4 regions of the Streptomyces sp. NPDC002754 genome follow, and region 1 is predicted to be linked to each of the others. Evidence: riboswitches for the same ligand, from Rfam matches in the RefSeq annotation. Region 1 holds a riboswitch; each other region holds the start of a gene.
The links. Region 1 has a riboswitch for cobalamin ahead of ACWD2L_RS04600 ((2Fe-2S) ferredoxin domain-containing protein). Riboswitches for the same ligand answer to the same signal wherever they lie in the genome.

Region 1 (5,755 bases):
CAGCATTCGCCAGTTCGGGCTGACCGTGGGGCAGACGTAGATGTTCCGCTGAACGATCTGGTCGAGCACGTCCTGGCGGACCTCGATCCCGTCGGCCGTCATCCACGTGCAGTGCTCGATACTGTCGACCCCTGCCGCGACGGCGGCGGTGATGCCGTCCGCACCGTGCGCGTGCGCCGCGACCGGCAGTCCGGCGCGGTGTGCCTCGTCGACGAGCGCCGCCAACTCCCCTTCGGAGAACTGGGTTTCCCAGCTCTGGGCGCCGCCCTTGGTGAGCCCGCCGCCGGTCTCCATGACCTTGATGACCTTGGCGCCCGCCTCCGCGTTGCGCCGCACAAGGCGCCGGACCTCCTCAGGGCCGGAGACCTCGCCACCGAGGAACCAGCAATGGCCACCGGGCGGAGTGACGGGCACCGTCGCCGAGACCAGCCGCGGGCCCACGGCCGAGCCCTCCCTGATGTCGTGGGCGAGACGCACCGCGAGGCCGCCCCGGTCACCGAGATCGCGGGCCGTCGTGACACCGACGCTCAGCAACTTCCGAGCCCGAGCGGCCATCGCGGCGAACAGCGCCTCGTCGTCCTGCTCCTGGAGCGTGGCTACGGGTTCCGGTCCCGCGTCGAAGCAGAGGTGCACGTGGGCGTCGATCAGGCCCGGGAGCACGGTCGCGGCGGGAAAGTCGAGCCGGGGCTCGTCGGGCTCCGCCTGGCGCTCGACCTCCGAGCGCGGGCCGGCGCCGGCGATGACGCCCTCGCGTACGAGGACGGCGCCGTCGGCGACTGTGTGAAGATCCGGTCCGGCCAGGACTTGCGCGGCGGTGATCAACATGAAGCGCGGCTCTCTTTCGTCTGCGAGGAACGCCAGTTGCTGCAACGCAGCACATCAGAAAGGGTCAGGGGTTGTCGGTTGCACGCGCCGCCCCGCCCCCGCTGTGTCCTGTCTTCGTCACCGCGTCAGACAGCAGTCTCCGCATGTGCCGCCGCCGGGAGCGCGGTAGAAGAGGCAGCAGCTCCGGCGGCGGAATGTCAGGTCCGGGCCGGTGATCCGGCCCGTTCCGTGTAGCCGGCCCGTCTCCAGGAGTTCGCGTGTCAGCCGCGTGAGATCCGTGCGCAAGTCGGGTCGGGACCGCAGCAGTTGAGCCGACGACCCGAGGAGAGCCGAGGCGGAATTGCCGGCCAGCAGGCGTGGCGCCACCTTGACGGTGAGGCCGTTCTCGACCGCTGCCAGGACTCCGTCCACCTCCGCGTGGACCGCGTCGGCGAGGGAGCGGAGCTCCGTCGCACGTCGGCCCTCGGGCCGGGGCAGGCGCAGAGCCGAGCTCTCACCGGACCACTCGACCGTGCTCATCGCCAGCACGATCCCGTGGACGAGGGCGCAGGCGAGGACCGGTGACCAGAGGCGTGCCGCGAGGCCCAGGTGGGCGATGGAGGCGCCGATGCGGGGTTCGGGGGTGGCGTAGTGGTCGTTGACCGCCTGGGCTCGTGCGGCGAGCCCGGCGTGGGTGAGCCGTGCATCGGGCCGCCGCCGCGTCGGCGTCGTGTCGAGGGCGAAGAATCCCCCGAGCCGCGACTCCACGTCCCGCAGCGCCTCGGCGACCTGTTCCGACGGCACCTCGTTCATGAGGCCCTGGCCCGGCGCGGCGCCTCGATGACGTAGAGGTCCAGGATCGCGGGGCGCTCCGCGACTCCCGGTCCGCCTGCCCCTATCCAGTCCGCGATGTCCTCGGTGGCGTCAGCGTCGTTGACCAGGCCGAGCCACACCGGTCGTGCTCCGGCCGCCCGACCGGCGGCGGAGGGCTGTACGACGATGACATTGGCCTGATCGCAGACGTCCAGGCACTCGGAGATCCGTGTCGGCGCGATCCGGCGCAACCGCGCCGTCTGCGCGGCGTGATCACCGTCGACCTTGACCGTTCCGCAGCAGCAGTCGCGGCACACGACCACGCGGCACGGAACCGCCCGGTCCGCCGCGGGGGCCGTCGCTTCGGCTTCGGCGAGCCGTTCGGGCATGCCGCATCCTCCCTCTCGCCGGGGAGTTCCGCCCCGGATCGCTTCGAGGGGGCGACAGCGTGAGTCTCCTGGCTCTCGGGTCCGTGCTCGTCCCGGCCTTCCCACCCTCGCGGGGGCAGTGGCTCTCCGGGATCCGCTCGCCGATCACAGTGGCGGTACCGCACCGGATTCGCACCGGTTTCCTCGGGCCGCCGTCGCCCGTGTTCACCGTCATCATGCCATCCGGCGAGGAGCTGCCGACGGGCCGGACGTTGTGGCGCCTCCCGGGCGCGGACCCGTAGGGTGAACGACGTAGCTGGTTCGCCCCGCCCGCCAGACGGGGTGTCGTAAGAGGGAACCCGGTGGGATTCCGGGACTGCCCCGCAGCGGTGAGTGGGAACGACCGCCGTCATACGCACTGGGCCCCGGAAGAGGGGTCTGGGAAGCGACGGTCACTAGGTGTCCGCCCTTTCGGGTGGGCGTGCCCGCAAGTCCGAAGACCTGCCAACTGCCCGTGCACGGACGACACGTGCGCGGACATCTCGGTGACCTCGAGGGCGGGTCGGCGTACACATACCGGCGAAAAGATCGTGCCTCGCAGCGCGCGGTCACCGCTCCGGTGGTGTCACTCCTTCGCGCCGCAGAGGCCTTCCGGGATCTCAGGGATACGTCTCTCGAAGGAGAATTCCGTGACCACCAGGACCGCGGACACCACGACCGCGCACACCGGGACCGAGCCCGCGCGGGCCACCGTGTACGGCTACCCTCGCCAGGGCCCGGACCGGGAACTGAAGAAGGCGATCGAGGGCTACTGGAAGGGCCGCGTCGACGCCGACGGTCTTCGCTCCACCGCCGCCGAACTCCGCCGTGCCAACTGGCGGGAACTGGCCGCGTCCGGCATCGACGAGGTGCCGACCGGCGACTTCTCGTATTACGACCACGTCCTGGACACGACCGTCATGGTCGGTGCGGTGCCCGAGCGCCACCGGGCCGCCGTCGCGGCGGACGCCCTGGACGGGTACTTCGCGATGGCACGCGGCACCCAGGACGTCGCCCCGCTGGAGATGACCAAGTGGTTCGACACCAACTACCACTACCTTGTGCCGGAGTTGGGCCCGGACACGGTGTTCACCACCGATTCCACCAAGCAGGTCGCGGAACTCACGGAGGCCCTCGCCCTCGGCCTGGACGCCCGCCCCGTACTGGTCGGACCGGTCACCTACCTTTTGCTGTCGAAGCCCGCTCCCGGCGTGGCCGACGACTTCGATCCGCTCACCCTGCTGGACCGCCTGCTGCCCGTCTACGCCGAGGTTCTCAGCGACCTGCGGGCCTCGGGCGCCGCCTGGGTGCAGCTCGACGAGCCCGCCCTGGTCCAGGACCGCACTCCGGCGGAGCTGAACGCCGCCGCCCGCGCCTACCGTGACCTCGGCACGCTCGCCGACCGGCCGAAGCTCCTGGTCGCCTCGTACTTCGACCGACTCGGCGAGGCCCTGCCGGTGCTCGCCAAGGCGCCCGTGGACGGTCTCGCCCTCGATTTCACCGGTTCCGCCACCGCCAACCTGGAGGAACTCGCCGCCGCCGGAGGCCTGCCCGGCAAGCGTCTCGTCGCCGGTGTGGTCAACGGCCGCAATGTGTGGGTGAACGACCTTGAGCGGTCACTCGCCACGCTCGGCACTCTGCTCGGACTCGCCGACCGCGTCGACGTGGCCGCTTCCTGCTCGCTGCTGCACGTTCCGCTGGACGCGTCCGTGGAGCGGGACATCGAGCCGCAGGTCCGGCGCTGGCTCGCCTTCGCCCGCCAGAAGACCACCGAGGTCGCCACCCTTGCCAGGGGCCTCACCCGAGGAACCGGCGTGGTCGAGGCCGAACTCGCCGCCAACCGCGCCGCGTTGAGTTCCCGGGCCACCTCGCCCATCACCCGTGATCCGGCGGTGCAGGCCCGCGCCGCCGCCGTCACCGAGGCGGACCTGCGCCGCTCGCAGCCGTACGCCGAGCGGACCGCCGCCCAGCGTGCCCTGCTGAACCTGCCGCTGCTGCCGACGACGACCATCGGCTCGTTCCCGCAGACCGGCGAACTCCGCGCCGCGCGCGCCGATTTGAGGGCCGGACGCATCGACAGCGAGGGGTACGAGTCCCGCATCAGGAACGAGATCCGTGAGGTCGTCTCCTTCCAGGAGAAGGCCGGTATCGACGTGCTCGTGCACGGCGAACCCGAACGCAACGACATGGTCCAGTACTTCGCCGAGCAGCTGGACGGCTACCTCGCCACGCAGCACGGCTGGGTCCAGTCCTACGGCACCCGCTACGTCCGCCCGCCGGTCCTCGCGAGTGACATCTCCCGCCCCGCAGCGATGACCGTGCGCTGGACGACGTACGCCCAGTCCCATTCCAGCCGTCCGGTCAAGGGCATGCTCACCGGCCCGGTCACCATGCTCGCCTGGTCCTTCGTCCGCGACGACCAGCCGCTGGGTGACACCGCCCGGCAGGTCGCCCTCGCCCTGCGCGACGAGGTCGACGACCTGGAGGCGAACGGCACTTCGGTCATCCAGGTCGACGAACCGGCACTCCGCGAGACCCTCCCGTTGCGCGCAGGCGACCACGCCGCCTACCTCGCCTGGGCCACCGAGGCATTCCGCCTCACCACCAGCGGCGTCCGGCCGGACACGCAGATCCACACCCACATGTGCTACGCCGAGTTCGGTGACATCGTGCAGGCCATCGACGACCTCGACGCCGATGTCATCAGCCTGGAGGCCGCCCGCTCCCACATGCAGGTCGCACACGAGCTGGCCGAGCACGGCTACCCGCGTGAGGCCGGTCCGGGCGTGTACGACATCCACTCGCCACGCGTCCCGAGCGTCGACGAGGCAACCGCATTGCTACGTAAGGGACTTGAGGCCATCCCCGCCGAGCGGCTGTGGGTCAATCCGGACTGCGGGCTGAAGACCCGCGGCTGGGCCGAGACACGGGCCTCCCTGGAGCACCTCGTCGCCGCCGCACACGCCGTCCGTGAGGAGCTCGGGACGACCGCGTAGCTCTTGAGGCCTCGCCTCTGGTGCCGATACTCCGGCACCAGAGGTGAGGCGCCCACTCCACCTACGTCAGTCGATCGGCGCGTACGTGCGCCTGCCCCTCCGGTACGCGATCTCGCCGAGCGCGATGTCGCAGAGCATGAACGCCGCGAGCGGGATGCCACTACATGCGGTACCCCCACACGACGAGGAGCACCACGTCCGTGACCTCGCCGCTCATCGGGTCGACGGCGACGGCGTCCTGCTTCTCCGGCCAACTCCGCTGGATCTGCTGGACGACGTACCCCGAGGACGCGTCGGCGGGCGGGACGATCTCGACGGGGTTCGAGAGACCCTCGGCGCGGGCCGCTTCCAGCCTGTAGTCGGGGCTACCCGCAGAGCAGCCAGACCGATGCGGGAATCCGCTTGGGTGCCCGCCGCGTTGGATCGACAGCCGGCCGCACGCCCCCGCTTCGTCCCCCCCATCCGCTTCAGCCGCTCCATCCGCTTCATCCGGGAGACACCCCTCATGTCAGAGCCAGAGATCGATGCCCTTGTGTTCGACGTGCTGGGCACACTCGTCGACGAGCCCGCCGGAATCCGCACCGGAATTCGTCAACTCTCCCCAGCGCAGGCCGACTCCGAGGTCGACAAGCTCTTGGCGCTGTGGCAGCAGCACGTCGAGCACGAGCAGCAGCGGGTACTCGACGGTGGCAGGGCCTACCTCGCGAGCGACGTGCTCGACCGGGAGGCCGCCCG
Region 2 (5,755 bases), on a different contig from region 1:
CGCCCCGCCGCGCCCTCGCCGAGGCCGGGCACGCTCAACATCTTCGTACGAAAGGGCTCACCGGCCGCCACGGGCTTCTGCTCACGGGCTCCGCCACCGGCTGCCGGGGCGGCGGCGGGCTCCTCGGTCTCGGGGGAGTCCTCCCGGTTGTCACCGGCCGGGGCATCCTGCGGGTCCTGCGTTTCCTGCGGCGCGTCGTGAGGCCCGTCCTGCGGCGGCACACCACCACCGGGACCACCACCGTCGGGACCCCCGCCGGGCCCGTCCGGATCATCATCAGGGTCAGGGTCAGGGTCAGGGCCCGACTCCGGGTCCGGCTCCGGCTCGTCCTCGGGACCGAACTCGTCCAGCGTCTCGTCGAGCTTGTCCTCGTCGAGCCCCGGCGCGTCGAAGGGGTTCCGGCGCCTGCGGTGCGGGAGCGCGAGCAGCGCGGCCTGCCGCACGTCCTCCGCCAGCACGTCCTCACGCCCCGCCCAGGCGGCGAGCGCGGTGGCCGTGCGTGCCATCACGATGTCGGCGCGCATGCCGTCCACCTCGAAGGCCGCGCACGTCGCCGCGATCTGCGTCAACGCCCGGTCACCGAGCCGCACTTGGGGCAGCAGCTCACGCGCGGCGACGATCCGCTCCCGCACGTCGGCCTCTTCGTCGGCCCATGTGCCCGCGAACCCCTCGGGGTCGTCGTCATAGGCGAGCCGCCGCTTGACGACCGCCACCCGCTGCTCCGGCTCGCGCGACGCCGCAACCTCCACGGTCAGCCCGAACCGGTCGAGCAACTGCGGCCGCAGCTCGCCCTCTTCGGGGTTCATCGTCCCTACGAGAAGGAAACGCGCGGCATGCCGTACGGAGACACCCTCGCGCTCGACGTACGAGGCGCCCATGGCGGCGGCGTCGAGCAGCAGATCAACAAGGTGGTCATGCAGCAGATTGACTTCGTCCACATACAGAATCCCGCGATGCGCATCGGCGAGCAGCCCCGGCTCGAAGGCCTTCACGCCCTCGGAGAGCGCCCGCTCGATGTCGAGCGCGCCCACGAGCCGGTCCTCCGAGGCGCCGACCGGCAACTCGACCATCCGGGCGTCCCGTTGGTCGCCCGGGGCGTCGCCGTGCGGCCCGTCGGGACACCCCGGATCGGGCGCCGCCGGATCACACGAGAACCGGCACCCGGCGACGACGTCGACGCCCGGCATGAGCGCGGACAGCGCACGCACGGCGGTCGACTTGGCCGTCCCCTTCTCCCCCCGCACGAGCACACCCCCCACGGCGGGCGACACAGCATTCAACAACAACGCAAGCCGCAAATCGTCCTGCCCGACAACGGCAGTGAACGGAAAGGGAGTACTCATCGAAACCTGACCTCCACGATTAGGGGCGCGGGACTGTGCCTATATGCGGCTCCGCCGCGGGGCGCAATCTTTTGGGGGGCGAGGGGGCGCAGCCCCCAGGGACGGGACGGGAAGCGGCGGCGGGGGCGAAATCTCACGACGGCGCCCCGGGAGCCACAAACGGCAACCCCGCAGGGGCGCCCCCCTCAATCAACCGCCAGAGCGCACCCGTATCGGCATGCCGCTCAATCAAATCCCCCAGCCGATCAAGCTGCTCCTCCCGCAACGCCTCGAACGATGTATCCGCCGCCGGCACAAACCGCCTCCCGGCAGCCGCCGCCACCTCCCGCAAAAACGCCCGCCGAAACCCATCCGCCTCCAACGACCCATGCCAGTGCGTCCCCCACACGCCCTCGACCCGACACCCGTCCAAGAAGGCGTCTCCGCCCAGCACTTCGGCGACCCCGTGATGAATCTCGTACCCCTCGACGTACTCGCCGAGCGCCTCACCGGCCGGCCGCGCAAGCGTCTTCTCCGCCTCGAACCGCACACGTACGGGAAGCAGCCCGAGCCCATCGACGACCCCGGCCCGCGACTCCACCTCGTCCTCGATGGACTCGCCGAGCAACTGGAACCCGCCGCAGATACCGAGCACGGGCCGCCCCTCGGCCGCCCGCCGCCTCAAAGCCTCCGCAAGCCCTCGCTCCCGCAGCCACTCAAGCGCCCGCACCGTCCCACGTGTCCCCGGCACCACGACGAGGTCCGCGTCGACGAGCTCCTCGGCCCGGTCCACGAACCGCACCACGACACCCGGCTCGGCGGCCAACGCGTCCACATCGGTGAAGTTCGACATCAACGGCACCGCGCACACGGCGACCCGCAGCACGTCCTCGCCCACGGGCGGCGCCACGACGGACTCCCGTACGGCACCCCGAAGGGACACCCGAAGCCCGTCCTCCTCGTCGATGCCGAGGCCGTGCTGGAACGGCAGCACCCCGTAAGTGTCCCGCCCCGTAAGGGACTTGAGCATGTCGAGACCGGGCTCCAACAAGCTCACGTCACCCCGGAACTTGTTCACCAGATACCCGGCAAGAAGCTCCTGGTCCTCGGGAGCCAGCAGCGCGGTCGTCCCGAAGAACGAGGCGAAGACCCCACCCCGATCGATGTCGCCGACCACAAGCACCGGAAGCCGCGCGGCCCGCGCAAGCCCCATGTTCACGATGTCCGTCCGCCGCAGATTGATCTCCGCGGGCGAGCCCGCGCCCTCACAGATCACGGCGTCATGCGTGGCCCGCAGCTCCTCCAGACACCCGACCACGGTGTCGAGCAGCGCCGCCTGACGCCCCCCGTGATACCCCCGGGCACTCAACTCGCCGACAGGCTTGCCCATGAGCACGACCTGACTACTGCGATCGCTCCCCGGCTTGAGCAGCACCGGATTCATCAGCGCGCTCGGCTCCGCCCGCGCGGCCTGCGCCTGCATGGCCTGCGCCCGCCCGATCTCGGCACCCTCCCTGGTCACGAACGAGTTCAGGGACATGTTCTGCCCCTTGAACGGCGCGACCTTCACGCCCTGCCGCACCAGCCACCGGCAGATCCCGGCGGTGACGACACTCTTCCCGGCGTCGGAGGTCGTCCCGGCGACGAGCAGCCCGCCGCCTCGTCGAACACCGTCTCCACGCCCGCTCATCGCCGCACCCGCGCCCGTACCAGTCGCGCACCCACACAGACTCCCAACGCCAACAGAGACACCCGCCGTGACAGCCGCACGGCCCGATCCACATCACGTACCTCGACCGCACGCCCCGGCGCGTTCAGCACCGGCCGGTGCTCGACCCGCCCGCCGTACGCCAGGGTCCCGCCGAGCCGCACCCCGAGCGCGCCCGCGAAGGAGGACTCGACGACACCGGCGTTCGGGCTCGGATGCCGCCCGGCGTCCGCCCGCCACGCGTCCAGCGCCTCCCGGGGCCTGCCACCGGCGAGGACGGCGAGGACACCGGTCAGCCGGGCCCCCGGCCAGCCCGCCACGTCGTCGAGGCGGGCCGAGGCCCAGCCGAACCGCCGGTACTTCGCGGACTTGTGCCCGACCATCGCGTCGAGCGTGTTCACGGCGCGGAAGGCGACCAGGCCCGGCACTCCGCCGAGCGCGCCCCACACGAGCGCGCCCACGACCGCGTCGGAGGTGTTCTCGGCGACGGACTCGACGACACCGCGCGCGATCCCGTCGGCGTCGAGCCCCTGCGGATCACGGCCGCACAGCCGGGGCAGCAGCTCCCGCGCCAGCTCCACGTCTCCGGCATCGAGCGCGGACCCCACGCCGCGGGCCTCGCGGCCCAGCGAGGTGCCGCCGACGACGGCCCAGGTGGCGGCGGCCGTCAACGCGAGGGACGCGGCGGGGGAGCGGCGTACGACACGGGTCGCGGCGGCGGCGAGAGCGACGGCGCCTCCGGCACACACCACGGTGTGCAGGGCGCCCGCGCCACGGTGGTCACGCCACAGCCCGCGCTCGACGGCCCCGGCGGCGCGCCCGAATCCGGCGACGGGATGCCCACGGCGCGGATCGCCAAGAAGAAGGTCGGCGAAGATCCCGGCGGCGGCACCGCACGCATACACGCGCTCGCGCCGCCAGTTGCCGCGTGGGGCAAGCATGGCGGTAGGTGTCCTCACTCAGGGTGTCCACGCCCTGGTTCGACGAGACCGGCAGCGAGAGTTCCTGGCTCGCCCCTTCGAAGGAGGGGGCTCACAGTGGCGGGACCGCGCCGGATTCGCACCGGCTTCCTCAACTGCTGCCGTATATGGCGGGGGAAGTCCACCACGCTGCGAGTTGGCACGTCAACTTGCTGTTGAGGCGTACGCACGAAGGCGGGGCACGGGACGCCGAACGCCCCGCACCCCGCCCCCGAAGGGCCCTGATGTCGCCTCAGGCCACGATCAGATAGATCCCGTAGGCCACGGCCGCCGCGCACAGCGCGAAGCAGGCATACGCCCCTGATGTCGCGACCGCGGCCGAGCCACCGTCACGCGCCGCCGACTCCCGCTTGGAGAGGCCCACGATGCCGAGGGTGAACAGGCCGACGAGGGCCACGGTGACCACGAGAGAGACGCCGAACACGGAGCCGAGGGCCGCCCAGTCGATCTTCATTCCTGCCTGCTTCCTTCTGAGCTACAGCGCTGACTACAGCGTGGCGCCGGCGGGGCGCGCGGGATCGTTCACCGCTCCGGCCTTCGGCCGGTCGGTGATCTTCGCCTCGGACTCGGCCGACTCGACCGTGCCCGCGGGCGGCGGCGTGACCGAGGCGATCGCGGCGGTGACGACGCCCGGGGCTTCCTGCGCCTCCTGCGCTTCCTGCACGGGGGCGGCGTGCGGCTCGTCCGCCGTGACGTTGGTGTGGTCGACGGAGTTGCGACGCGAGAGCTTCCAAATGATCGCCGAGCCGGTCACGAGCAGCGCCGCGGTGAGGCCGATGCCCCACGCGCCCTGCTTGGTCAGGAACTCGGCGCCCGCGCCCACCAGGCCGGCGGCCGGCAGGGTCAGGCCCCACGCGATGAACATCCGGGTGGCGGTCGACCAGCGGACGACGCCGCCCTTGCGGCCGAGGCCCGCGCCCATCACACCGCCGGAGCAGACCTGCGTGGTGGAGAGCGAGAAACCCAGGTGCGAGGAGGCGAGGATCGCGGTCGCCGCACTGGTCTGCGCCGCGAAGCCCTGCTGCGGCGCGAGTTCGGTGAGGCCCTTGCCCATGGTGCGGATGATGCGCCAGCCGCCCAGGTACGTACCGAGGGCGATGGCCATACCGGCCGAGACGATGACCCACAGCGGCGGGTCGGCGTCGTGCCCGATGACGCCGCCGGTGATCAGCGCGAGGGTGATGATGCCCATCGTCTTCTGCGCGTCGTTCGTGCCGTGCGCGAGCGATACGAGCCCGGCGGAGGCGATCTGCCCGGCGCGGTACCCCTTCGCGGTCGCCTTCTGGTCCGTCTTCTTACTGATGCGGTACGTCAGGCGGGTGGCCAGCAACGAGGCGATACCGGCGACGAGCGGCGCGGCCACCGCGGGCAGCAGCACCTTGGTGACGACGGTCCCGCCGTTCACCGACGACCAGCCCATCGACATGACAGCGGCGCCGATGAGCCCGCCGAACAGCGCGTGCGACGAACTGGACGGCAGCCCGACCAGCCACGTCAGCAGATTCCAGAGGATGGCGCCCACCAGCGCCGCGAAGATGACCTCTGTCTTGAGGCCGTCCTCATTGATGATGCCGCCGGAGATGGTCTTCGCGACTTCGACGGAGAGGAACGCTCCGACGAGGTTCAGCACGGCGGACATGGCCACCGCCGCCTTCGGCTTGAGAGCGCCGGTCGAGATGGTCGTAGCCATCGCATTGGCGGTGTCGTGGAAACCGTTGGTGAAATCAAAAACCAGCGCGGTAACG
Region 3 (5,755 bases), 830 kb from region 1:
CTCACCACCAGATCGAAGACCTCACCGAAGGGCAGCGCGAGCGCGTCCGCGCGGACGCAGTGGGCCGGCGGTTCGCCGCGCCGCGCGACGTCCAGCATGCCGCCGCTGAAGTCCACGCCCACGGACCGCCCGACACCCGCCTCGCGCAGCACACGCAGGCCCGCCCCGGTGCCGCAGCACAGGTCGAGCCCGGTGTCGTACGGGCCGAGCCCGGCGAGCGCGCGGCCCACCGAATCGAGCACGACATCCGGCGTACGGAACGGCGTGTGGTCGAATTTCGGCGCCAGCAGGTCGTACCCCCGCTCGACCGAGGAGAGCGCCTGAACGGCCAGCTCGCGGAGGGTGGGACCGTGATCGGAGAACATGGCGGATCAGCATAGGGCGCGCCGCCTCCGAAGCCGGGGCTTGCCGCGCGGCAGGGTTCGGGTGGTACGGTCTTAGTGGTACATGTGCTCGCCCGTTTCGAGGCGCCGGTACCGAATCACTCTCTTCAGCGCTTTTGATCCGACGGTTTTCCCGTCGCCACGCAGCGCACGTCATCCCTGGTCAGCGGCTTCTGGCGGGCTCTTCACCCGTCGCCGTACGCACCAGGTTCTCCCCGGCCGCAGGGCGCGCTCAGCCGCCCCTGCCCTTCGCCGGATCCCCTCCCTTCCCTGCCCTTGTATGCCTGCCGCGTCCGCGGCTCGGCCCGCGAAAGGACCTGTGATCACCATGACCACGGCCACCACTATGAGCACGACCTCCGCTCCACCCCAAGAACCCGTCCGCGCCGCCGGCGTCCTCGACATCGGCGGGAACGGGCACGGTTTCCTGCGGGCGGCCGACCTGATCCCGACGTCGCACGACGTCCAGGTCCCCGCCCACCTCATCCGCCAACTCGGCCTGCGCAAGGGCGACTTCGTCGACGGGACGTGCGGGAAGCCGCACTCCCTCGCGCACGTCGAGACCGTCGGTGGCGCCCCCGCGGAGGCGACCCGTCGCCGCCCGCGCTTCGCCGACCTCACCCCGCTCCACCCCAGTGAGCGGTTCCGCCTGGAGCACCCGGCCGCGGCGCTCGCCGGACGGGTCGTCGACCTGTTCACGCCCGTCGGCAAGGGGCAGCGCGGCCTGATCGTCGCCCCACCGAAGACCGGCAAGACGGTGCTGTTGCAGCAGCTCGCCGCCGCGTTCGCCGCGAACCATCCCGAGGCCCACCTCATGGTGGTGCTCGTCGACGAACGCCCCGAGGAGGTCACCGACATGCGCCGCTCCGTGCGCGGCGAGGTGTACGCCTCGACGTTCGACCAGCCGGCGAAGGCGCACATCGCGCTCGCCGAACTCGCGGTCGAGCGCGCCAAGCGCCTCACCGAGCAGGGCCGCGACGTGGTGATCCTCCTCGACTCCCTGACCCGGCTGTGCCGCGCGTACAACAACGCGGCCTCCACCAGCGGCCGTACTCTGTCGGGCGGTGTCGACGCGGCCGCCCTGCACGGCCCGAAGCGCTTCTTCGGCGCGGCCCGCGACGCCGAGGAGGCAGGCTCGCTGACCATCCTCGCCACCGCGCTCGTCGACACCGGATCCCGCGCCGACGACTACTACTTCGAGGAGCTCAAGAGCACCGGCAACATGGAGCTGCGCCTGGACCGCGTCCTCGCGCAGCGCCGCGTCCACCCGGCCGTCGAACTCACCCCGTCCGGCACCCGCCGCGAGGAACTCCTGCTCCCCGCAGCCGAGTTGACCGTCATCCGCGGACTGCGGCGCGCCCTGCAGAGCCGGGACCCGGCCGCCTCCTACGAGGCCCTGCTCGACAAGCTGCGCCAGACCCCGGACAACGCCACGTTCCTGCGCCAGGCCCAGTCGACCGTGCCGACCTCCTGACGCCGCCCCCATATGCGTAATACTCGACACATGAACGCGAGCATTACACGCCGTGGGGGAACTCCGGCGGTCGGCATCCGGCGGGCCACCACCCAGGACGCCCGGCGCCTCACCCGCCTCGTGCGCGGCTCCAGTGCCTACCGGGATCCGTACGCCTCGATGGTCGCGGGCTACCGGGTGGGACCCGACTACGTAGAGGCGCACCACGTCTACGTAGCCGTGGATTCGGCCGACGAGCGCGTGCTCGGCTTCTACGCGCTGCTCACCGAGCCGCCGGAGCTGGACCTGATGTTCGTCGCGGACGAGGCGCAGGGCCGGGGCATCGGGCGGCTGCTCGTCGACCACATGCGGGCCCAGGCGCTGGCCGCGGGCCTCGACCACGTCCGCGTCGTCGCGCACCCGCCCGCCGAGGGTTTCTACCGCTCCATGGGCGCACACCGCACCGGCACGGTGCCCGCGCGCCCGCCGGCCGTCGCCTGGGACCGACCCGAACTCGAATTCGCCATTCCTCCGGCCGTCTGAGGTCTTCCGCCCTTGCCCGGTACAGCGCACACTCGTGGGCGTCGGAATGCGGCAAGGAGGCCACATTGGGCAGCAGTCAGGCACGCGCCGAGGCGTTCGACGTGATCGTGGAGATCCCGCAGGGGTCCCGGAACAAATACGAGATGGACCACGATCTCGGCCGGATCCGGCTCGACCGGATGCTGTTCACGTCGACGCAGTACCCCGCGGACTACGGCTACATCGAGGGCACGCTCGGCGGCGACGGCGACCCGCTGGACGCACTCGTCCTGACGGGCGACGCGACGTTCCCCGGCTGCGTCATCGAGTGCCGGGCGATCGGCATGTTCGTGATGAGCGACGAGAAGGGCCCGGACGAGAAGGTGCTGTGCGTGCCCGCGCACGATCCACGGCACGGCGCGACCCGGGACATCGAGGACATCCCCGAGTTCGACCGCCTGGAGATCACCCACTTCTTCGAGGTCTACAAGGACCTGGAACCCGGCAAATCGGTCGACGGCTCCCACTGGGAGGGCCGGGAGAAGGCCTACGAGGAGATCGACCGGGCCCGTCAGCGCGCTTCAGGGTAGGTAGGGCCTGTATTGGGTTCTGGTCTGGATCAGGGAGCGGGGGCTGGCGCCTTCGGATCCAAGGCGGAGGAGGGAGGCGACGCGGAGCGTCGTCGACCGACGACAACACCGGAGACGGAGGCGCCAGCCCCCGCGAGCCCAGAGTAGAACCCAATACAGGCCCCTAGTAGGGTGGCCGGGCCGTGGTGCTCGGGAAGACCGGTGACGGCCCCCAAGGGGCCCATTCCGGAGCGGCCCTCGCCACTGTGATCGGGTTTCGGACAGCGCCGTCCGGAGCGCGCCGTTCCACCCTGTACGCCACTGGCGGCCGTCGGCCACTGGGAAGGCCGGAGCGGCGGGCACGCCCGTAAGCCAGGAGACCGGCCGCGGCATCTCACGAAGTCATTCCACGAGGTGCTGGAGCGTGATCGACGCATGACCCTGCCCGGGAACTCCCCGAACCCTGCCCTGAATTCCCCCTCCCCTGCCTTCCGTTGGCGCCGCGAGGACACGCTGCGCACGGCCGGCCTGATCGCGGTGATCGCCGCGCTGCACGTCGTCGCGTTCGGCGTGCTGTTCCTGCTCGTCGTCCCCGAGCACTACGAAGTGGGCAACAAGGCCTTCGGTATCGGCCTCGGCATCACGGCGTACACGCTCGGCATGCGGCACGCCTTCGACGCCGACCACATCGCGGCCATCGACAACACCACCCGCAAGCTGATGGCGGACGGCAAGCGGCCCGTCTCGGTCGGCTTCTGGTTCGCGCTCGGCCACTCCAGCGTGGTGGTCGCGATGGCGGCGCTGGTCGCGGGCGGCGCTGCGCTCGCCGGCACCCTGCTGAACGACAACTCGGGCACCCACCAGGTACTCGGCGTCGTCGGCACGACCGTGTCCGGTACGTTCCTGTACCTCATCGCGGCGCTCAACCTCGTTGCCCTGATGGGCATTTTGAAGGTCTTCAAGGCGATGCGCGCGGGCTCGTACGACGAGCGGAAGCTCGAGGAGCACCTGGACTCCCGCGGTTTCATGAACCGGATCCTCGGCCGCTTCACCAAGTCCATCACCCGGCCGGGACAGATGTTCCCGCTCGGCTTCCTCTTCGGTCTCGGCTTCGACACCGCGACCGAGGTGACGCTGATGGTGATGGCCGGCAGCGGCGCGGCGGCGGGCCTGCCGTGGTACGCGATCCTGTGCCTGCCGCTACTGTTCGCCGCGGGCATGAGCCTGTTCGACACGCTCGACGGCACGTTCATGAACTTCGCCTACCAGTGGGCGTTCTCCAACCCTGTGCGCAAGGTGTTCTACAACCTCACCATCACCGGCTTGTCGATCGCGGTGGCGTTCTTCATCGGCACGATCGAACTCGTCGGCGTCCTGCACGACAAGCTCGACCTGAGTGACGCCGTCACCGGGTGGATCGCCGGTCTCGACCTCGACAACGTCGGGTACGTGATCGTGGGCCTGTTCGTGGTCGTGTGGGTCGCGGCGATCGCCTACTGGCGCCTGGCGAGGGTCGAGCAGCGGTGGTCGGCGAGGATGGCCGACGGCACGTAATTCGGTTGCCGGGGCGCGCGCGGTCCACTGCTGCACTGATCGCAGCGGCATTCCCGCGCGCCCCTACCGTGAGGACCGATCCATGCGCACGACAGACATGTTCCTTCAGAAGGCCCCTGCCCTCTCCCCCATGGACATGACTGTCAGTGCACACTCTGAATCTGGGCATTCTCGCGCACGTCGACGCCGGTAAGACCAGCCTGACCGAGCGCCTCCTGCACACGGCCGGGGTGATCGACGAGCTCGGCCGCGTCGACGACGGAAGCACCCGCACCGACTCCCTCGACCTGGAGCGCCGGCGCGGCATCACCATCAAGTCGGCCGTGGTGTCGTTCCCGGTGGCCGGCACGAACGTCAACCTCGTGGACACGCCTGGCCACCATCGGTCTGCGGGTCGACCCGGCGCCGATCGGCTCGGGCGTCGCGTTTCGGCTCGGCATCGAACTCGGCTCCCTCCCCCTGGCCTTCATCAAGGCCATCGAGGAGGCCGTGCACAGGACGCTGCGCCAGGGAATGCTCTGCTGGCAGGTCACCGACTGCACGGTGACGCTGACGCACTCCGGATACGCGCCGCGACAGAGCCACGCGCACGCCGTCTTCGACAAGTCGATGTCGAGCACGGCGGGCGACTTCCGCGGGCTGACCCCGCTGGTCCTGATGAGCGCACTCACGCGCGCGGGCACGGCGGTGTGCGAACCGATGCACCACTTCCGCCTGGACATCCCGGCCGACCTGTACGGAGCGGTACTGTCGTTGATCACCCGACTGCGGGCCGTGCCGACGGGGCAACGCACGGACGGCGGGGCATGGACCACGGTCGACGGGCTGACCCCCGCGGCCCGGGTGCGCGCCCTGGAGCAGCAACTGCCGTCCCTCACCCGGGGCGAGGGCGCCCTGGAGGCCGCCTTCGACCACTACGCCCCGGTCCGCGAGGGCGCCCCGCGCCGCTCCCGCACGGACCACGGATCAAGCCCGGCCTTTGGACGAGAGCCCGCGGGGTCCGGGGCAGAGCCCCGAGGCCGTGACGCCGGTGGGGTGCCACACGGGAGGGGGCGGGCGAATCCGGGCCATTCGGCCCACCGGTAGGGCCCCTTGGCCCCGTCCGCCGCGAGCCGCGCGCTGAGATGCTGCGGTATCGAGCCTCCCGTGCCCTCGTCCTCCCGCAGCGGCGCGCGGTCGAGGCCGAGCCCGGGCCCGCTGTTCGCAGAAGGGGGAGCCGCGAATGGCGGGCCCGTCCGGGCCTCCGCCCCGGCTTCGTACACGCGTCCGCCGCG
Region 4 (5,755 bases), 490 kb from region 1:
TTCATCAGCCACGATGTAACGGCGATGCGCGCGTTGGCCCAGGACGCGGTGGCGTTCCGCGCCGGACGGTGCGTGCGGTACGGGCCGGTGGACGAGGTTCTGCGGGCCGGCGCGGCAGAGGTGGCCGCGGCGGCGACGTCGGCGCCCGACCGCTCCACGCCGTGACCGAGGACCGCGCCCTGGCCTCCCGCGCGCTGTGATGACCGGACGCCTCAGGAGGCGTCCGAGCCGCCCCGACGCAGATACGCGCCGAGCCGCTCGATCGCCGAGGCGTTGCGCGGGCTCTCGACCAGATCGGCGTAGTCCAGCGCGTAGATCCGCTTGTGCTTGATCGCGGAGACGTTCCGCAGCGGAGGGTAGGACAGCAGGAATTTCCTCTTCTGCTCCGCGCTGGTCGAGCCGTAGTCGTTGATGACGATGACGTCCGGGTCCCGCTTCACGACCGTCTCCCAACCCACAGTCGTCCACGAGTCCTTGAGGTCGTGCAGGAGGTTGACACCTCCGGCCTCGCTGATGATCTGCTCGGGCGCGGCGTAGCGGCCCGAGGTGAAGGGCTGGTCCTCGCCGCTGTCGTAGAGGAAGACCGAGGGCCGGTCCGTGCCCTTGGCCGCCTTCGCGCGTACGTCGGCGACGCTCGTCTTGTACTGCCCGATCAGCTTCCGCGCGCGGTCCTCGACGCCGAAGATCTTCCCGAGGTTCGTCAGGTCCGTGTACAGCGCGTCGAGCGGCGGCATGATGCCGCGTGAGGTGCCGGTGCGGGCGTTGCGGCAGGACTCGGTGAGCAGGTACGTGTCGATGCCGGCCTTGTGCAGGTCCGCCGGTGTCAGCGCGTTCTCGTTGAAGCCGTAGTTCCAGCCGGCGAAGACGAGGTCGGCGCGCGCGTCGAGGGCCACCTCCTTGGTGACACGGTCCTTGGAGAGCCACTTCACCTTGTCGTAGGCGCCCTTGTACGGCAACCCGTCGGTGGAGCCCTTGTCGGCCGGCATGGCGTAGCCGGCCATGCGGTCCTCGAGACCGAGCGCGAACATCAGCTCGGTGATGCCGACATCGTTGGTCACCACGCGCTGGGGGCGCTTGTCGTACGTGACCTTCTTCCCGCAGTTGGTGACGGACACCGACGCGGACGTCGTCGACTTGCTGTCGGACGCGACGTTCGCGCCGCAGCCGGTGAGGGTGAGCGCGGCGGCGAGGCCGAGCGAGGCGGGCATGAGCTTGCGCACGGGAGCCTTCCAGAGTGGGTCGGAGCGGGGTCAGTGAGTCGTCAGCGGATCGAAGAGGAACTGGGTGGCGCCGGTCTCGGGGTGGCACACGCGATGTGCCCGTACGCCGAAGACCTCGGCGAGCAGCGAGCGGGAGAGCACCTCGTCCGGGGTGCCGGAGGCGACGACACGGCCGGCGTGCAGGACGTGCAGCCGGTCGCAGTGGGCGGCGGCGAGGTTCAGGTCGTGCAGGGCCGCGAGGACCGTCGGGCCGCTGGCGCGCACCCGGCGCAACACGTCGAGCTGGTGGGCGATGTCGAGGTGGTTGGTGGGCTCGTCGAGGACGAGGACGTGCGGCTGTTGGGTGAGCGCGCGGGCGATGAGCACACGCTGCTTCTCGCCGCCGGACAGCGACAGGAAGCCGCGGTCGGCGAGGTGGTCCACGCCCGCCTGTTCCAGGGCCTGTCGGCAGACCTGCCGGTCACGGGCGGCATCGCGTTCGCGGTGCGGCAGGCGGCCCATGGCGACGATCTCGGTAACGGTGAAGTCGAAGTCCGCCACCGACTCCTGCGGCAGCGCGGCGATCAGACGCGCCGCGGCCCGGGGTGTCATGCCGTGCACGTCCTCGCTCTCGACCGTGACGACTCCCGCGTCCGGCCGCCGCGCCCGATAGACGCACCGCAGCAGCGTCGACTTGCCGCTGCCATTGGGGCCGACGAGACCCACGAAGGTGCCGGCCGCCGCGCCGAGGGTGACCTCGTCGACGATCCGCGCCCCCGCCGCCTCGACCGACACACCTTCGACGTCGAGCCGCATGACTCCTCCTCAAGAACAAGCTTCGGTACGTGTACGTGTACGTGTACGGATACGGGGCGGGGCCGAGGGACGGGCGGACTCAACGGCCCGTCAGCGCATGGCCACCGCGCCGCATGAGCAGGAGGAACGCGGGGACACCAAGGGCAGCCGTGACCACACCCACCGGGAGTTCGGTCGGTGCGAGCAGCACCCGTGACAGCACGTCGGCCCACACGAGCAGGACCGCCCCGGCGAGCGGCGCGATCGCGAGCACGCGCGCGTGCGAGGCGCCCACGAGCATCCGCACGAGGTGCGGAACCATCAGCCCGACGAAGCCGATCGCCCCGCTCACGGCGACGACCGTGCCCGTCACGGCGGCGGTCACGACGAACAGTTCGCGCCGCAACCGGTCCGGTGGCACGCCCAGGGCGGCCGCCGTCTCGTCGCCCATCGAGAGCGCGTCCAGCGAGCCCGCCCGGAGTCGCAGCCACAGCCAGCCGACCACGACCGTCGCGGCGGCCAGCGGGACCTTCGGCCACGTCGCACCGCCCAGACTGCCGAGCAGCCACATCATCGCCGCGCGCGCGGCCTCGCCCCGCTCGGCGCCGAAGACCATGACGGTGGTGACGGCCTGGAACCCGTAGGCGAGCGCCGTACCGGTCAACACGAGGCGCAGCGGGCTGAGTCCGAGCGGGGAGCGGGCCACCAGGTAGACCACGACGGTTGCGGCGAGTGCCGACACGAAGGCCGAGAAGGAGAGCGCCCAGACGCCGAGTCCGGCCAGTGCTCCGAAGAGGATGACGGCGTTGGCGCCGACGGCGGCGCCCGAAGAGATGCCGAGTACGAAGGGGTCAGCGAGGGCGTTGCGCACCAGCGCCTGCACCGCGACGCCGACCGCGGCGAGCCCCGCGCCGACGACGGCGGCGAGCACGACGCGCGGGAACCGGATCTCCCACACGATGGTGTAGGCCCCCGCGTCGTCGGCGCCGAGACTCCCGCCACTGAGCCCCGCCCACATGAGGCGCAGCACCTGTGCCCAGCTCATGCCGGCCGCGCCGAGCCCGACCCCGCACGCCAACGAGACGGCCAGGACGAGCACGAGAGCGACCGCCAGCGGGACAGCCGGTATGCGCCCACGCGAGACATCGGTGGGGGCAGCGGGAGCGGCGGTGCGGAGCAACACGGGCGAACATCCTCCGGGTTGGCGCCACCGGAGGAAGGTGCAGGGCGCCAGCAGGACCCGCAGGGTTTCTGGCTGTCCCTGCTCGCAGTCCACGGCGAGCGGTCGACGGGTCACGCACCTGCCGCGGGTGATCGGACTCGCATGGCCAGGCAGGCCACGCACACCGTTGCGGGTCAGCGCCGGATTCGCACCGGCTTCCCCCGCGGGAGGCAGGCGCAGCCTAGCAAGCCGGGAAGGGCGGCCAGGCTCCGGCCGGGGTGTTCCCCGCATGACGCGCATCACGTGTGTGAGCCGGGAACCCGGCCACATCCGTACCCGACCAACGGAGTCCGACCAGGGGATGGCCGATTATCGATCATCGCTGTGGCGGAAACCATGCCGCCGCGGACGCGAATAGTCCGTTTCGCTTCAACGGGGCTATGAGGCAAGGCGGTTGAGCCGCAGCGGCCCTGGTAGCATCCCCGCGGCGATCTTGATCAACTCACCCCGCGCGCCGACTTGACACTGCCGCGGGGGGAGAGCGGGGGTACGGGTCGCCGATCTATCTGCCCGTGCCAAGAGAGGCGTCCATGACACACGCACTTGTGTGGTGCCTGGGTGCGATTGCGCTGATATCCATCGTCGCAAGCGTTGCACTCATAGCCCGTACCCGAGCGCTGACCGACAAGAGACGTCAGGACGCAGAGGAACAGCAACAACGACTGGACCAGGCCACCGCGCAGATCGCGGCCCACCAGTCCGAACTGAAGAGGTCCCGCGCGGAGCGGGACGGCGTCATCGCCGAGGCGCGGGCGGCCGCGGAGGACAGCACGAAGTCGGTCCTCAAGGGGGCGGCCAGCTTCCTGCAGAGCCTGGCGGCCGAGCAGACCGCGCTGCTGGACAGCGTGCAGCGCAAGTACGGCGGCCACGAAGTCCTCAATGACCTCCTGGACGTGCACCACGCCAACGCTCAGATGGCGCGCAAGGCCCAGGGCATCGCGGTGATGTGCGGGGCGCCGCTGGGCCGCCGCAACCGGCCGGCCAGCGTGTACGACGTGGCGCGCAGCGCCCAGGGCCAGATCCGCAACTTCCAGCGCGTGTCGATCATGCAGCAGCCCGGTTTGGCCCTCAAGGCCACCGCGGTCGCGCCGGTCGCACTGGCCGTCGCCGAACTGCTGGACAACGCGGCGAGCTTCTCGCAGCACGACGCCCCGATCGAGGTCACGTTCCAGCGCGTGCAGGGCAACCTGTGCATCGTCATCGACGACGCCGGCGTCAGCATGAGCGACGAGGACCGCCAGCGTGCCACCACCCTGCTGTCCGGCGACGAACCGCCGCAGCTGCAACAGCTGGGCACCCAGCCGAAGTTCGGCTTCCCGGTGATCGGCCTGATCGCCCGTCAGTACGGCTTCAAGGTGGACGTCTCCGGTGTGTCCCGCTACGGCGGTGTGCGGGCCGTCGTCCTGCTGCCCGAGGAGTTGTGGACCATGGAAGAGGCGACCCCCAAGGCTGCGCCCACCCCCACCCCCACCTCCGCTCCCGCACCGGCCGCACACGTCGCGCCCTCGCCCGTTCGCCAGGGACCGAGCCGTTCCGAGGTGGCACCCCAGCGCACCCCGAACGGTCTGCCCAAACGCGCCAACCGCCAGTCGCCGAACACCCCCGCAGCTCCGGCGGACATGCCCCACCCGGACGGCGTCACACAGTCCCTGCCTCGGGCATCCAGCCGGGGGCTGGGCGCGTTCCAGCGCGGCACCCTTGAAGCGCGCGCCGACGAGGCCCCACTGGGCGAAGGGTCTGATGACCGGTGAGCGCCGACCTGTCGTGGATGCTCGACGACATCGTGAAGAACGTGGTCGGTGCGCGCCATGCCGTCCTGCTGTCCGCCGACGGCCTTCCCCGCGCCTCCACCGAGGGCCTGGCCGAGGGGGACCTGCGCACCATCTCCACGGCCATGTCCGGCATCCAGGCCCTGAGCCGTGCCACAGCCCCGTTCGTCGGGACCGCGGCGAATGCGGCCTGGACGCAGACCGTCATCGAGTTCGGGCACGGCTGGATCTTCCTGATCGGCGCCGGACAGGGCGCCTATCTCGCGGCGGCGGCCGAGCCCGACGTGGACATGCAGCAGATCAGTTACCGCATGCACCGGCTGGTGGCCCGACTGGGACACAACATGACGTCCGCGCCCCGCGTCGAAGGGGCCGGGCAAGGCGGCCGGCACGGCAGTCCCGAGCCGGCGCCCGGGGAGGACACGGCCGAGGTGCTGCGTGAGCTCGACCAGGCGGTCGCCGGCGTGAACGGTGCCCGCCACGCGGTGCTGCTCGGTGGCAACGGCCTGCCACGCGGCGCGACCGCGGGGCTGCCCCGCGACCTTGCCGACAGGATCTGTGCGGCGATGACCGGCATCCATGCCAACAGTCGGGCGGCCGCGCAGTTCGCGGGGCCCGTCGCGAACGTGGTGTGGCAGCAGACGGCCATCGAGTTCCAGCACGGGTGGATCCTTCTCATCGCGGCGGGGGACGGCGCACTCCTGGCGGCCTCGGCCGACCATGACTGCAACATCGAGGCGTTGACGGCCCGGCTGCACGAGGTGGAGCCC

Region 2: another riboswitch for cobalamin. It lies ahead of ACWD2L_RS12410 (cobalamin biosynthesis protein); the one in region 1 lies ahead of ACWD2L_RS04600 ((2Fe-2S) ferredoxin domain-containing protein).
Region 3: another riboswitch for cobalamin. It lies ahead of ACWD2L_RS00740 (Nickel transporter NicT); the one in region 1 lies ahead of ACWD2L_RS04600 ((2Fe-2S) ferredoxin domain-containing protein).
Region 4: another riboswitch for cobalamin. It lies ahead of ACWD2L_RS02320 (FecCD family ABC transporter permease); the one in region 1 lies ahead of ACWD2L_RS04600 ((2Fe-2S) ferredoxin domain-containing protein).

The regions. Positions count from the first base shown of each region.
Region 1 is NZ_JBSFVM010000001.1:953,139-958,893, reverse strand. It holds gene ACWD2L_RS04610 (amidohydrolase family protein) at 1-825, opposite strand, end outside; gene ACWD2L_RS04605 ((2Fe-2S)-binding protein) at 943-1,617, opposite strand; gene ACWD2L_RS04600 ((2Fe-2S) ferredoxin domain-containing protein) at 1,614-2,006, opposite strand; cobalamin riboswitch at 2,068-2,191, opposite strand; cobalamin riboswitch at 2,285-2,508, shown strand; gene metE (5-methyltetrahydropteroyltriglutamate--homocysteine S-methyltransferase) at 2,675-5,020, shown strand; partial or broken gene ACWD2L_RS04590 (hypothetical protein) at 5,087-5,435, opposite strand; gene ACWD2L_RS04585 (haloacid dehalogenase type II) at 5,526-5,755, shown strand, end outside.
Region 2 is NZ_JBSFVM010000004.1:64,050-69,804, reverse strand. It holds gene ACWD2L_RS12420 (putative cobaltochelatase) at 1-1,343, opposite strand, end outside; gene ACWD2L_RS12415 (cobyric acid synthase) at 1,477-3,012, opposite strand; gene ACWD2L_RS12410 (cobalamin biosynthesis protein) at 3,009-3,971, opposite strand; cobalamin riboswitch at 4,010-4,157, opposite strand; gene ACWD2L_RS12405 (hypothetical protein) at 4,243-4,464, opposite strand; gene ACWD2L_RS12400 (inorganic phosphate transporter) at 4,498-5,755, opposite strand, start outside.
Region 3 is NZ_JBSFVM010000001.1:121,837-127,591, reverse strand. It holds gene ACWD2L_RS00760 (class I SAM-dependent methyltransferase) at 1-365, opposite strand, end outside; gene rho (transcription termination factor Rho) at 712-1,857, shown strand; gene ACWD2L_RS00750 (GNAT family N-acetyltransferase) at 1,888-2,379, shown strand; gene ACWD2L_RS00745 (inorganic diphosphatase) at 2,445-2,948, shown strand; cobalamin riboswitch at 3,115-3,330, shown strand; gene ACWD2L_RS00740 (Nickel transporter NicT) at 3,363-4,481, shown strand; partial or broken gene ACWD2L_RS00735 (GTP-binding protein) at 4,628-4,861, shown strand; partial or broken gene ACWD2L_RS00730 (GTP-binding protein) at 4,854-5,444, shown strand.
Region 4 is NZ_JBSFVM010000001.1:465,749-471,503, forward strand. It holds gene ACWD2L_RS02305 (ABC transporter ATP-binding protein) at 1-165, shown strand, start outside; gene ACWD2L_RS02310 (ABC transporter substrate-binding protein) at 213-1,220, opposite strand; gene ACWD2L_RS02315 (ABC transporter ATP-binding protein) at 1,251-2,015, opposite strand; gene ACWD2L_RS02320 (FecCD family ABC transporter permease) at 2,095-3,123, opposite strand; cobalamin riboswitch at 3,283-3,404, opposite strand; gene ACWD2L_RS02325 (ATP-binding protein) at 3,747-4,967, shown strand; gene ACWD2L_RS02330 (roadblock/LC7 domain-containing protein) at 4,985-5,755, shown strand, end outside.